DNA from 4 places in the Paenibacillus paludis genome. Region 4 is predicted to be linked to each of the others. Evidence: riboswitches for the same ligand, from Rfam matches in the RefSeq annotation. Region 4 holds a riboswitch; each other region holds the start of a gene.
The links. A riboswitch is a leader RNA that binds a small molecule or an ion and turns the genes downstream of it on or off. The one in region 4 is predicted to bind cobalamin.
Positions count from the first base shown of each region.

Region 1 (3,207 bases), on a different contig from region 4:
AAGGACAACCTCCGGTGGAGACGGAAGGCCGGCTGAAGCTGGCGCAGGTCATTGTAGGACTTATCCCTGCAGGAATCCTCGGTTTTCTGTTCGAGGATTACATCGATGAGCATTTATTTTCAACATCAACGGTGCTGATCGGTCTGGTCATTGGTGCAATATTCATGATTTTTGCCGACCGGTTCGCCCCCAAAAAAATCAAGACAGAGAGTGTTGACCAAATTACATATAGACAGGCGCTATCGGTAGGTTTGATCCAATGCTTGTCGCTCTGGCCCGGCTTTTCACGCTCCGGATCGACCATCTCAGGTGGTGTGCTGCTGGGTATGAGCCACCGTGCGGCTGCCGATTTCACCTTTATTATGGCAGTGCCGATTATGGCGGGTGCGAGTCTGATTTCACTGGTCAAGAACTGGCAGTATTTTACGATAGATGCCCTGCCGTTTTTTATTGCCGGGTTCATTAGTGCCTTCCTGTTCGCGCTGCTCTCTATGAAGTTTTTCCTGAAGCTGATCAACCGGATCAAGCTCATGCCGTTTGCGATTTACCGTCTCGTTCTTGCCGGGGTAGTCTACCTCGTCTGGTTCTAAAAGACAGTTTGAAACAGTCCGTTGACTGCTATCATTTATCGAAAAGGAACCGGCTGTACCTCCTTAACAAGGACGGTACAGCCGGTTCTTTTTGCTGTACACCAAACGTTCGCTGAAGCTGCTTCTTGAAGAGAGGCTGTGAGGGAATGTGCGGCAGAATCGCCGCAAAATGAGCCTGCACGGCGCCAGCTATAGAGAATGTGTATAACGGGAATACCCGTAAATCTGTTGCGGATAAGGTATCGGATTCAGTATGATGGCATCAGATTACGGGATGAATACAATTTGCAAATATCGGAGACAGGCGCCAGCCGGAGTATCAGAAAGGCCCGGAGGCTTAATAGGGAAATTCGGTGACAAGCCGATGCGGTCCCGCCACTGTAACGGAAGAGTTCATAGCAGCCCATGTCACTGGCCATATCTACTTCGCCGGGAAGACTTGCTGATGGATGCCGACGCCGCTAGCCAGGAGACCTGCCTGTCTCAACAGCACTGCAGTACCTACGGAAGATAGGGAGGTGTTAAGACGTTACCCATTGGCAGCCCATGGGCGTCTTTCCCTGCGGCCTGGTTAGGGGAAGACGCTCTTTATTATCGATACCGACTGAGATCATTAACTAAAGCTTAAGGCATTTACTATAGACAAGGGAGTGACTGTAATGACAAACAACATCAAGACGAGCAGCCTCGGTTATCCGAGAATCGGAAAGAACCGGGAGTGGAAAAACACGCTGGAGGCTTACTGGAGCGGCAAAATCAATGAAGAAGCCTTCCGCGCGGAAATGGCCGGGATTCAGCTTCAGCACCTCAAGACACAGCAGCAGGCCGGGATCGCACTGATTCCTGTCAATGATTTCACCTTTTATGACCATGTGCTGGATACCGCTGCTATGTTTGGCATTGTTCCTCCGCGATATGCCTACGATGGCGGAGACATTCCGCTCGATCTGTACTTCGCCATGGCGCGCGGCAATTCGGCCGCCCCTGCCTGCGAGATGACCAAATGGTTCAATACGAATTACCATTATATCGTGCCGGAAATCGGCGGGCAGACTCCCCGCCTGATTGAGAACAAACCGCTCGCTGCCTACCGTTTCGCCAAAGAGCAGGCGGGTATTGAAGGCAAGCCGGTTATAGTCGGACTCTATACCTTCCTGAAGCTCTCCAAGGGGTTCGCTGCCGATCAAATTGCAGAGGTTGCTGCCCGTTTCCTGCCGGTGTATGTGCAGCTGCTGCAGGAGCTGCAGCAGGAAGGCGTGGCTTGGGTACAGATCGACGAACCGGCTATCGTAACCGGCTTAACCGCGGAAGAAGTTGAACTGCTGGGAACTATCTACAGAGAGATCGCTGCAGCAGTGCCCGGACTTCATGTCTTGCTGCAGACTTACTTTGAAGCCGCAGAGCCGCTGGAAGCGCTGCTGGAGTTGCCTGTGCAGGGTATCGGACTGGACTTTGTCCATGACGGCGGGGCTAATCTGGCCTCGATCCGGCGTCTGGGCTGGCCAGAGGACAAATGGCTGGGAGCGGGCATTATCGACGGGCGCAATATTTGGCGTTCCGATCTGGATGCCAAGCTTGAGCTGGTCCGCGCGCTGAAGTCCCATGTGCCGGACGAACGGCTGATCCTCCAGCCATCCTCCAGTCTGCTGCATGTGCCGGTAACTGTTCAAGGCGAGGACAAGTTAAAGCCTGCGGTACGGCAGGCGTTGGCCTTCGCCGACGAGAAGCTGGCGGAGCTGAGTCTGATTGCAGCAGCGGCGGGCGAGGATGGGCAGGTCTATGCCGCAGCGCTCGCCGAGAGCCGCGAGGCGCTGAAAGTGTTCCGCGCCTTGCCGGAACGCGGGCGCCAGGATGTGGCTGAGCAGGTGAGCAGCCTGGATAAGCTGCCGGACAGCCGCAGCTTGCCCTTCGCGGAACGCGTGAAGGTGCAGCAGCAGAAGTGGCAGCTGCCGCTGCTGCCGACAACGACGATCGGCAGCTTCCCGCAGACGCCTGAAGTGCGCCAGGCCCGGCTCAAATGGCGCAAGGGTGTCTGGAATCAGGAGCGCTATGACGGATTTATCCGCCAGCAAATTGCAGATGCGATTACTTTTCAAGAGGAGCTCGGGCTGGATGTGCTCGTGCACGGTGAATTTGAGCGGACGGATATGGTTGAATTCTTCGGCGAGAAGCTGGCAGGGTACCTCTTTACCAAAGGGGGCTGGGTCCAATCCTACGGTTCACGTTGTGTGAAGCCGCCGGTCATTTATGCCGATGTTGCGTTTACCGGCCCTATGACCGTGAAGGAAAGTCTGTACGCCCAGTCGCTCACCAGTCTTCCGGTAAAAGGGATGCTGACCGGTCCGGTGACCATTCTGAACTGGTCGTTTGTCCGTGATGATCTCAGCCGTGAAGAGGTGGCCAACCAGATCGCCCTTGCCCTGCGGTATGAGGTTCAGGCGCTTGAGGAAGCGGGAATCGAGATGATTCAGGTGGATGAACCGGCGATCCGTGAAGGCCTGCCGTTAAAGGCTGAAGATCATGAGCATTATTTGAACTGGGCGGTAAGATCTTTCCGTATCGCTACCAACTCTGTGAAGGCGACCACGCAGATCCATACGCATATGTGCTACAGTGA
Region 1 is NZ_JBGJZP010000002.1:308,700-311,906, reverse strand. It holds gene ACAN56_RS04740 (undecaprenyl-diphosphate phosphatase) at 1-590, shown strand, start outside; cobalamin riboswitch at 876-1,086, shown strand; gene metE (5-methyltetrahydropteroyltriglutamate--homocysteine S-methyltransferase) at 1,250-3,207, shown strand, end outside.
Region 1: it holds a riboswitch for cobalamin, as region 4 does, so the genes downstream of both, metE (5-methyltetrahydropteroyltriglutamate--homocysteine S-methyltransferase) here and ACAN56_RS15745 (S-layer homology domain-containing protein) in region 4, are expected to answer to the same signal.

Region 2 (3,207 bases), on a different contig from region 4:
TCGCGGCGGTCATCAATCTTCAGCGACGTGGATACCCGCTGCGCCCCGGCAGCGAAAGGCGACTCATGCAGCGCTTCTACGGCAGCGAGAATCCGCGGGATCGGCCCTTCGATAATCGTCCCCATGGATGTAAGCTCATAAGTGATCCCTTCCACTCCCCTGAGCACACGCTGCATATCGGCCACATAGCTGCTAAGGCTCGTGCTGCCTGTGCCGATCGGAATTACAGTTACTTCGCCAATTGCCATCCTGAACCCCTCCTTAATATGCTGTAAAGCAAAACCCTTTATGGAAACTTCCTCGTGGTAACTCATTCCGGACTATAAACCTAAAACTCCTGATATATGTCTCCGGCCTGTTCTTATTGTAGCAACTCCGCCGCACACCCACAAATCGCCGTGAAGACTGTTGCTCCATTTAACACCCTCCGTAACCTTCGCCTCCCCATATTTCTCCGTTAGGCACTCCAGTGTCACGCTCACTATATTTATGGATTCTTTGTGGCATCTTTTAAGACAATTTATGACTTTATCCAGACACTTTTTGTACCCAACTTGTGGATTACCTGTGGACTAACTGTGGATCATTTGTGAGTAAAACCGCAGAACCCGCTCCCCGCGCGGAGTTTCAAAAAATGGTTTACAAACACAACATATTGGGTTATTTTTATCTAACGACAACAAAATATAGTGGAAACAGGTGTTTCGCTCTTTCAAGCGAGCTGAAGCTTAATAGGGAAACGCGGTGCAAATCCGCTGTGGTCCCGCCACTGTAACCGGATGCCTGCAGGCTTTCTGAAGCCCGCGAAGCAGCGTCTACCGGCAATAGCCACTGAGGGGCGGTAAAGCTCTCGGGAAGGCGCCGGAAGATTCACCGGAAGCCAGGAGACCTGCCTGTTTCGCCGACACCATCATTCATGCCTGCGAGGACCAGGTGAGGTGTCCGCAATGCGGCCTGCACAAGCAGACATAGCCTTCCCGTGTTTTAAGGAGCCAAGGCTGCCGATACCTGAAGGCGATAAACCGTTATCGCCCTCAGGTATCGGCTTCTGCGGAATATATAAGAACAGGACAGAGATTACCCCTGTCCCCTGCTTATATGTTCATCAAGACAACCGGCAAATATCCTTTAAGGATATTTCGTACGCATTCGGGCATTTCCCGCCTCCTCGGCGGGAGATGCTTTTTTACTGCTATCAGGAAGTATATACTTCGTTCTTACTATACCGAGGGGAGAGAGCTAGACAATGACGCTGCTGGAGAAACGGTACAACGGTGGACAAGCTGCACAGGAAGTTCTTTTGGAGGAAGTTATTCATTTGGGACGGGATATTATCGACAGCCGGGATTTGGATCTGCTGCGCGAGAATGCCAATTTGAACGGAGAAAGCTTCTCCGGCAAAATGAGCAAATTCGGCAGTGAATATTCCAAGTGGTATGCCCGCAACTTCACGATGCCGCCACAGCTCGTGCAGGCCATTCAGGATAATGTCGTGTACGTCCACGATCTGGATCAATACGCCATCGGAACGACCAACTGCATCTTCATCCCGTTTGAGCGCCTTCTCCGCGAAGGCTTCAATACCGGCAACGGCAGTGTCCGTCCTCCGAACTCAATTATGACCGCAATGTCGCTGGTGGCGATTATTTTCCAATCCCAGCAAAATGCCCAGTACGGCGGCGTATCCGCCAATAAATTGGATTACGACCTTGCCCCATACGTGACCAAATCCTTCGCTAAGCTGTTCCGCAAGGGACTGGAATACTTTGAAGAAGGACAAGCCGGTGATCACCTCGGCGAAATCACAATGAGCCGCAGCGATCTGGCGGAGCAGTACCCGCGCGCCTTCCGCTTTGCGCAGAAAGAGACCGAAAGCGAAACACTACAGGCAGCAGAGAGTATGATACATAATCTCAATACGATGTCCAGCCGTTCCGGCGGACAGATTCCTTTTACCAGCATCAACTATGGCACCTGCACCTCCCCCGAAGGCCAGCTTGTGATCAGCTCCCTGCTGACCGCCACCATGAACGGCCTCGGCAGCGGAGAAACACCGGTGTTTCCGATCCAAATCTTCAAATGCAAGCAAGGCATCAACCAGCAGCAGGGCGATCCGAACTATGAGCTGTTTCTTAAAGCAGCCGAATGTTCCGCACGCAGACTGTATCCGAACTTTGCCAATCTGGATGCTCCGCTCAACATGCAATACTATGATCCGGCTGACCCGGACACTGAATTTGCTACGATGGGCTGCCGCACCCGGGTGCTGGGTGACCGTTTCGGACGCGATCACTGCTCAGGCAAAGGCAATCTGTCCTTCAACACCCTTAATCTGGTCCGTCTAGGCCTTGCTCACGGCACTGTGACAGGCCGCCGTCTTGCTCCCGACGAGGAAGGCTTCTACGACGACCTGAATCATTATATGGATATTGCGCTGGAGGGCCTGCTGCACCGTTTCCGGATCCAGGCGGCCCAAAAAGCCAAAGCCTCCGATTTCATGATGCGCGAAGGCGTCTGGGAAGGCGGCGAGCAGCTTGCTCCAGAGGACAGCGTAGGCGATCTGCTGAAGCACGGCAGTCTGTCGCTCGGCTTCATCGGTATGGCGGAGTGCATGAAGGCCATGTACGGCAAACATCATGGCGAGGACATGGAGGTCCATGCCAAAGCGCTCGCCGTTGTCCGCCATATGCGTGAGTACTGCGACCGCAAGAGCGAAGAACTTGATCTTAACATCACGCTGTTTGCAACACCTGCCGAAGGCTTGTCCGGCAAATTCACCAAGGTGGACCACAAGGTGCTTGGCTCAATTCCCGGCGTAACCGACCGCGAATATTATACGAACTCCTTCCACATTCCTGTGTATTACGAGATCAGTGCGGCCAAGAAGATTAGCCTTGAGGCCCCTTTCCATGAGTACTGCAACGCCGGAGCCATTTCCTATGTGGAACTGAACGGCAATGCCCGCAGCAACCCGGCGGCTTTTGTCAAAATCATCCGCTACGCGCTGGAGCAGGAAATCAGCTATTTCAGCATTAACCACCCAATTGACCGCTGCTCCGGCTGCGGCTATGAAGGGGTTATCGGCACGAACTGCCCTTCCTGCGGCGCGCATGAGCATGACACCCATATCCGCCGCCTGCGCCGGGTAACCGGATATTTGACCGGTGACTACCAGACCCGCTTCAACGCCGCCAAGCAGGCCGAAGT
Region 2 is NZ_JBGJZP010000004.1:200,977-204,183, reverse strand. It holds gene ACAN56_RS09590 (MTH1187 family thiamine-binding protein) at 1-248, opposite strand, end outside; cobalamin riboswitch at 681-911, shown strand; gene ACAN56_RS09585 (anaerobic ribonucleoside triphosphate reductase) at 1,247-3,207, shown strand, end outside.
Region 2: it holds a riboswitch for cobalamin, as region 4 does, so the genes downstream of both, ACAN56_RS09585 (anaerobic ribonucleoside triphosphate reductase) here and ACAN56_RS15745 (S-layer homology domain-containing protein) in region 4, are expected to answer to the same signal.

Region 3 (3,207 bases), on a different contig from region 4:
CGCAATCACAAGCTGCAAGGCCGGATGAAGCGCATAGGAAAGGATGAACATGACTGCTGCGAACAGGCTTTTCCACATCGCGGGCAGCTGCCTCAGCGCATTGCTGTAGGATAACGCATCAATTCTTCTGATCATTAAGCTTGCGCCGGTCCTGTCTGCCTTTCAGCAGGCCGATGGAATAGCCAATCACTCCGGCCCCGATCGCCGCCTGCAGCGCGAACAGCATGCTTTCCGTTTCGCCGGGCAGCTCGGTCAGCGGTTTGAACCAGGGCTCATAACCGGGATCAATCTCTGTAATTACACCCTCTGCGGCATCGTCAGCCCCGCCGAATTCCCCGTTCACCAGCAGCAGAGGCAGCACCACCAGCAAAATCACCGCCAGCAGCATCAACCCATTTTTCCACTTATTGCTCATCACAGACTTCCTCCCTTGGTTTGCCGTTTCAGCAGCGACAGCTCATTCGGGCTGTAGGATTTCAGCCAGTTCCAGAGCAGCACGGTCAGCAGCCCCTCGCTGATGGCGAGCGGAATCTGCGTCACGGCAAAAATACCGCCGAACTTAATCAGAGAAGCCAGCACACCTCCGTCTGCCGCCGGAAAAGCCACTGCAAGCTGAACCGAGGTCACCACATACGTCATGAGATCGGCCACTGCCGCTGCCATAAAGACAGCCAGCTTTTCACGACCGTTCACCTTCATCAGCAGCTTATAGACCGCATACCCGGCAAAAGGACCGGCCACTGCCATCGAAAATGCATTCGCTCCGAGTGTCGTTATCCCCCCGTGCGCCAGCAGCAGCGCCTGAAACAGCAGTACAACAGACCCGATTACGCTCATCGGCAGCGGCCCCAGCATTACAGCACCAAGCCCCGTTCCTGTAGGATGGGAGCTGCTTCCGGTTACGGAAGGCATTTTGAGTGCCGACAATACAAAGGTAAATGCACCCGCCAGCCCAAGCAGCAGCTTCAGCTCCGGGTTGTCCTTGGTCATTTTCTTCAGCTTAAGGACTCCAAGGGCAAAAAACGGCAGAAACGCCGCCCACCAGAATACGGCCCAGCCTACCGGCAGAAACCCCTCCATAATATGCATCGCGTTGGCCGTGCCCGGCTCATTCAGCAAAAAATAAACGGTAAATCCGGCAATAAGTGCAGCAAAACTCCAAAACTTGCGTTTGTTCATGCTTTTCCCTCCATGGATTCGTCATTTTGTGCCGCATCAAATCAAAAACTCCCGCCCCGGGGGGTGGGAGTGCTATGTACGTCATCAGATATGTAAGAGATGGTGGTCCCGCTGCAACAGCGCGGAGAATTCGCAGAATTGTAATGTGGGGGAGCTGAAGCTGGCACTTGCTCTGCACCAAATCTTCAAAATCCACCGTCTCCAAAACTGCATGCCTTCATCTCTTTAACCAATTCGTACACCGCTCCTATCCGCGTAGAGTCGTGGTGCGCGCAAACAAGGTAGGTCTCCTGGCTCGGGATCATAACGCCTTCCTTCGTCTTCCCCGGCTGTTTGCCGAGTGACATGCTGAAGTTCAGCTCTTCCTTACAGTGGCGGGACCGCTCGGGATTTGCACCCGATTCCCTGTTACCCCTTGTAGTTACAAGGGCACCTTGTCTTATCGCTAATTTATCCTGTACATTATAGTGGACTTCGCCGGGTGGTGTCTGTGATAAAAGTGGAGCGGCAAAGTTCTCCAGCACACCATCCGGTGAACCCAACGGGTTGTAAGAAAGCCATTTAAGTAATATAATTATTAACTATATAACTTGAATCCGGAGGCGTACCCAGAAAATGAAACTTGATCTTACCGAAGATTCCCTGCCGGTGTACGAGGCGCTCTCAAGCGCTGTACGTCTGCGAATGCTGCAGCTGCTTGCTGTTCAGCCCATGAATGTAAAGGAATTGGCGGGAGCGGTCAAGCTGAGCAGCGCCATTATGACAATGCATGTGCGTAAGCTGGAAACGGCCGGACTGATCCGCACCCATATGGCTCCCGGACGAAGCGGACTGCAAAAGATTTGTTCTCTTGCCGCTGAAGGGGTGGAGATTATCTTCCCACTCCAGGCCAAAGCAGAGCGCAAGGGTCACCGGAAAGAAATACCGGTCGGACATTATTCCGATTTTGAGATAGAGCCAACCTGCGGGCTGGCCACTACCGAGCATATCATCGGCAGCTTCGACGATCCGCGTTATTTCTGGGATATGGAGCGGATGAATGCCGGAATTCTCTGGTTTGGCAAAGGTTATGTCGAATACAAAATACCCAACTTCCTGTTGTCCAGCCAGCAGCCGGAGGAGCTCATCATTACGATGGAGATTGCCTCGGAAGCACCCTCAACCAATAATAACTGGCCTTCGGATATTGCGTTTACGCTAAATGGCCAGAAGCTCGGGTATTGGACTAGCCCAGGCGATTACGGAGACAGCCCGGGGAAATATACCCCTGCCTGGTGGCCGGCGTACACCAATCAATACGGCCTGCTCAAGCAGCTGCGCATTACCCCAAAAGGAACCTATATGGACGGCTTAAAACTCTCAGACATTACGCTGGAGCAGGTTGCAATCCGCAACAAGCAGTGGACCTTCAGGCTCTCGGTGGAAGAGGATGCCGAACATATCGGCGGGCTCACCTTATTCGGCAAAGGCTTCGGCAATTACAACGAGGATCTGGTCGTAGAGCTGTTCTATATCGATGGATTCAATGGTGCTGACGCGGATAAAAGGGATGCAGCAGCAGGTACTGACAATGGGAATGGAACAGTTTCCTAGCCAAGCGATGCCTTCACTGTAAAGTCCGCATATATATTCTTCTCTTCTCACATAAACGCCCCCATCCCTCGCGGTATTGCATCCACGAGTGATGAGGGCGTTTAAAATTTCAGTATGCCTGGGACTCCAGGGGGTTCTTTCCGGTATTCACAGCCGATGATGCTTCCTCTGTGACAAAGGCTCTCCAACGGCTTGGCGGAACGCTACTCCGTGACCGGACTCCACAAACCGCCGCCCGGCAACGGGCAGCCGCGCTCCTTCAGCTTGGCCACGACCGGTATAATACAGCCGCAGGCCGTGCATGTTACGCCATCCTGGAGCTTCGGACAAGCTGAGCAAAGGGCAACCCGCTCCCTGTATACTTCATCTGAAGCGGTGTTGTCCGGGGTGAACATTGGTGAAGCCAGAATCCGGGCAATCTGGGCATCCGTCACC
Region 3 is NZ_JBGJZP010000015.1:107,771-110,977, forward strand. It holds gene cbiQ (cobalt ECF transporter T component CbiQ) at 1-135, opposite strand, end outside; gene ACAN56_RS24535 (energy-coupling factor ABC transporter substrate-binding protein) at 119-415, opposite strand; gene ACAN56_RS24540 (energy-coupling factor ABC transporter permease) at 415-1,179, opposite strand; cobalamin riboswitch at 1,443-1,631, opposite strand; gene ACAN56_RS24545 (ArsR/SmtB family transcription factor) at 1,795-2,772, shown strand; gene ACAN56_RS24550 (DUF6171 family protein) at 2,976-3,207, opposite strand, start outside.
Region 3: it holds a riboswitch for cobalamin, as region 4 does, so the genes downstream of both, ACAN56_RS24540 (energy-coupling factor ABC transporter permease) here and ACAN56_RS15745 (S-layer homology domain-containing protein) in region 4, are expected to answer to the same signal.

Region 4 (3,207 bases):
ACAGAAGTCGACGCGACGGGTAACGCGAACGCCGGAACAGAAGTCGGCGCGACAGGGAACGCGGACACCGGAACGGAAGCCGGTGCGTCCCCGGCTGTGTCATCCGCGCCTTCGCCGGGCGTGACCGGGGGGGCTTCGTACCAAGTCACTGTGGATCTGGAACCGGGGGCTAAGCTGGCCGAGGGCAACATGATCATCGCGGGCGATTACAAGCTGACTCTGCAGTCGGATCCAGCACTTACGGCAGCCCCTACACCGAGTGCCCAGCCTACTGCAACTGCGACTGCAACGCCTTCGGATGATGGCGGAGCAGCAACCGATGCTGCTGAGTAAAGCGATATAAATAGACAAAAATCCTGAACCGCATGTTTTGCCCGGAAAGAGCAGGGCAGATGCGCGTTCAGGATTTTTTTCTTTACACTGAGCTCCGGTGTTGGTTATTGCAGATCATACCCAGTAAAGGGGATATTTCCCTCTAATGTGGACTATAGATTGAGAATAAGTTGTATAAGACGAAATATTACCGCTAAATTATCCGGTTGAGCCAGATGAGGCGTTTTGCGAAATAATAGCGGGTGTAAATCCGCCTAATCCTTATTAATGTGGGAGTAGCTAAAACTTAGCGGGCATTTTTTCCGCTACTAATGATGAACTGCGTGCAGACAGGTTGGGAGCAACGAAGAGTGTGTTTGATGCTTTCGAAAAGGGATCAGCCGGCAACGGGCGGCATTGGAACAGCTTTTCTATAGACATACAAGGGAATAGTGGATATGATTATGAATATTAAAATTTGATAGTCTAGTGAAAAGGGTGCAGATTCTATCCATAGAATTTGCTTAAAAGGGAAGGCCGGTGCAAGTCCGGCGCGGTCCCGCCACTGTAAATGCAGAGCGACTCTTAAGGGTGCCACTGTCCTGTGAAGCAAGGACGGGAAGGCGGAGGGAAGCGGTGAAGCATAAGCCAGGAGACCTGCCTTTTTCTTGAACGTTTCTATTCTTCGTGGGGTAAGAATGCGGAACATTACAAATGGATGTGGTGGCGGAGCTTGAGCACCGCCGTACTTCATTTGTATTCTTCCGAGGCCGCCCTTAGCAGGGGCGGTTTTTTTGAGGGATGAGGATGAGGTATAAGCCGGTTGCTGTGCGTGTTCCTTCTCTCTCACAGAAACGGCCCCGTCCTTTTGAAAGGGACAGCACAGCCGTTTCTTCTTGTTGTCCGCTGCTTCACTATTTTATTCACGGAAAGAGGTTAACGATGAAGACTCTTCTCTCTGCCAAGTCCTTTATGCTTGGCCTGGCTTTATTGCTGGTTATTTCGATTCTGGGCACAGCGCTTGTTCCTTCAGGACAAGTGTTTGCCGGAGCGGTCTCCGCTACCGCGTCCGGGGGAACGGAAAGTGTTACGGCTGCTGTATATGCAGCAGACGAATCTGGCGCAGAGCCGGCTGCGGCTGCATTAACAGCGAAGCAGCAGATTACAGTTGCCGGAGCGACCTATGCGGCTGCCGAGTATATGCTCAGCAGTGGCGTGACGTCAGAATGGCAGGCGGTTGGCCTCGCACAGGCGGGCTACAAAGTTCCGGAAAGTTATGTCCGGCTGCTGGAGCAAAAAGTGCGGACAGCCAGCGGCAGCTTTGCCGCAGTCACTGATTATGCACGGATTGTGCTCGCGGTACAAGCCGTGGGGGCTGATCCGGCGAACTTTGCCGGAAACGGCTCTGAACCGGGTTTTAATCTGGTTGAGCGTATCTATAACAGTGACAAAATGAGCGGCCAGACGCTGAACAATCCGGTCTATGCGCTGCTGGCACTGGATTCCGGCAATTATACCATTGGGGCGGATGCCAAATGGAGCAAAGCGGCGCTGCTGAGTGAGATCCTGTCCAAGCAAAATGCGGACGGCGGGTTTGCCTTGACTTCCGGGGCAAGCGAGCCGGATATGACGGCGATGGCTTTGACGGCCCTTGCTGCGCATAAGAGTGATCCGGTGGTTGCAACTGCCGGGCAAAAAGCAGTAGCCTGGCTGTCCGCTGCGCAGGACAGCAACGGCGGCTTTGGAGGCAGCAGCGAAAGCGCGGCACAGGTCATTATCGGCCTTGCCTCCTTCGGGGTAGACCCGGAAGGAGCAGAATTCTCCAAGGGTGAAGCAGACCTGATAAGCAGACTGCTCAGCTTCAGCGTAGAGGGCGGCGGGTTTGCCCATAATCAGGGCGGAAATGTAAATGCATTTGCTACAGAGCAGGGGCTGCAGGCGCTGGTGGCCTACACCCTGTACAGCGGGGGCGGAAACGGCAAGCTGTATGACTTCACCAAGCCAGCGGTTCCGAATCCGTTAGTGTATGTGCCCCTTGTAATTGAAGGGCCGCAGAACACGCTGGGAGAAGGGATGGCATACGCAGGCAATGTCCTCGAGGTGCTGGAGAAAGTGGCAGCCCAGAAGGGCCTTCCGATTAAGAATGAATCGGGCAGCTATGTAACGGGAATCGGCGGCATCCAAGCCGGAATCTACGGCGGCTGGGATGGCTGGAAATACGCTGTATCCCGGGATGGGGCATGGATTGATCCCGATGTAGGAATGAAGGACTTTAAACTTAAGGAAGCAGACCGGGTCCTCGTTTATTATGCGGGCAATGATACGCAGCTGGTGAATTCGCTGACGCTGTCCGCGTCGCAGCCAGGTGAGGAGGAGCCTTTCTCAGTTACGGTTACCCAGATAAAATGGGTATGGGACAACGCCACAAATATCTCGAGTCCTGTAACCTCAAGTGCATCTGGTGTGGAGGTGGCGGTCGGAGACCGGAAGGCAACAACCGGTGAAGACGGCAAAGCGGTCTTTGCCGAAGGTGTTCCGGCAGGAGACTATACGCTAACCGTAACCGGCTATGTTACGGACAATGCACCAACTATCGCTAAATATTCGCAAGCTGTAAAGGTAATCTCCAAGAATGTACCAGTCCACCTGTCGGTTGAAGGACCTGAGGGGCCGGTCGCTGAGGGAGCGCTGCAAGCATCCAACGCGCTGGCGGCATTGAAGAAGCTTACGGCATCCGGAAATATTCCGCTGGAGATTACGGAGTCCTCCTATGGCAGCTATGTGTCGGGCATTAATGGGATTAAGAACGGAACCCATGACGGCTATTGGAACTTCCTGGTGTCGCGCGGCGGGAAATGGATCTACCCAAGCGAAGGCATGGGTGATTTCAAACTG
Region 4 is NZ_JBGJZP010000007.1:161,293-164,499, forward strand. It holds gene ACAN56_RS15740 (GAP1-N2 domain-containing protein) at 1-333, shown strand, start outside; cobalamin riboswitch at 792-991, shown strand; gene ACAN56_RS15745 (S-layer homology domain-containing protein) at 1,255-3,207, shown strand, end outside.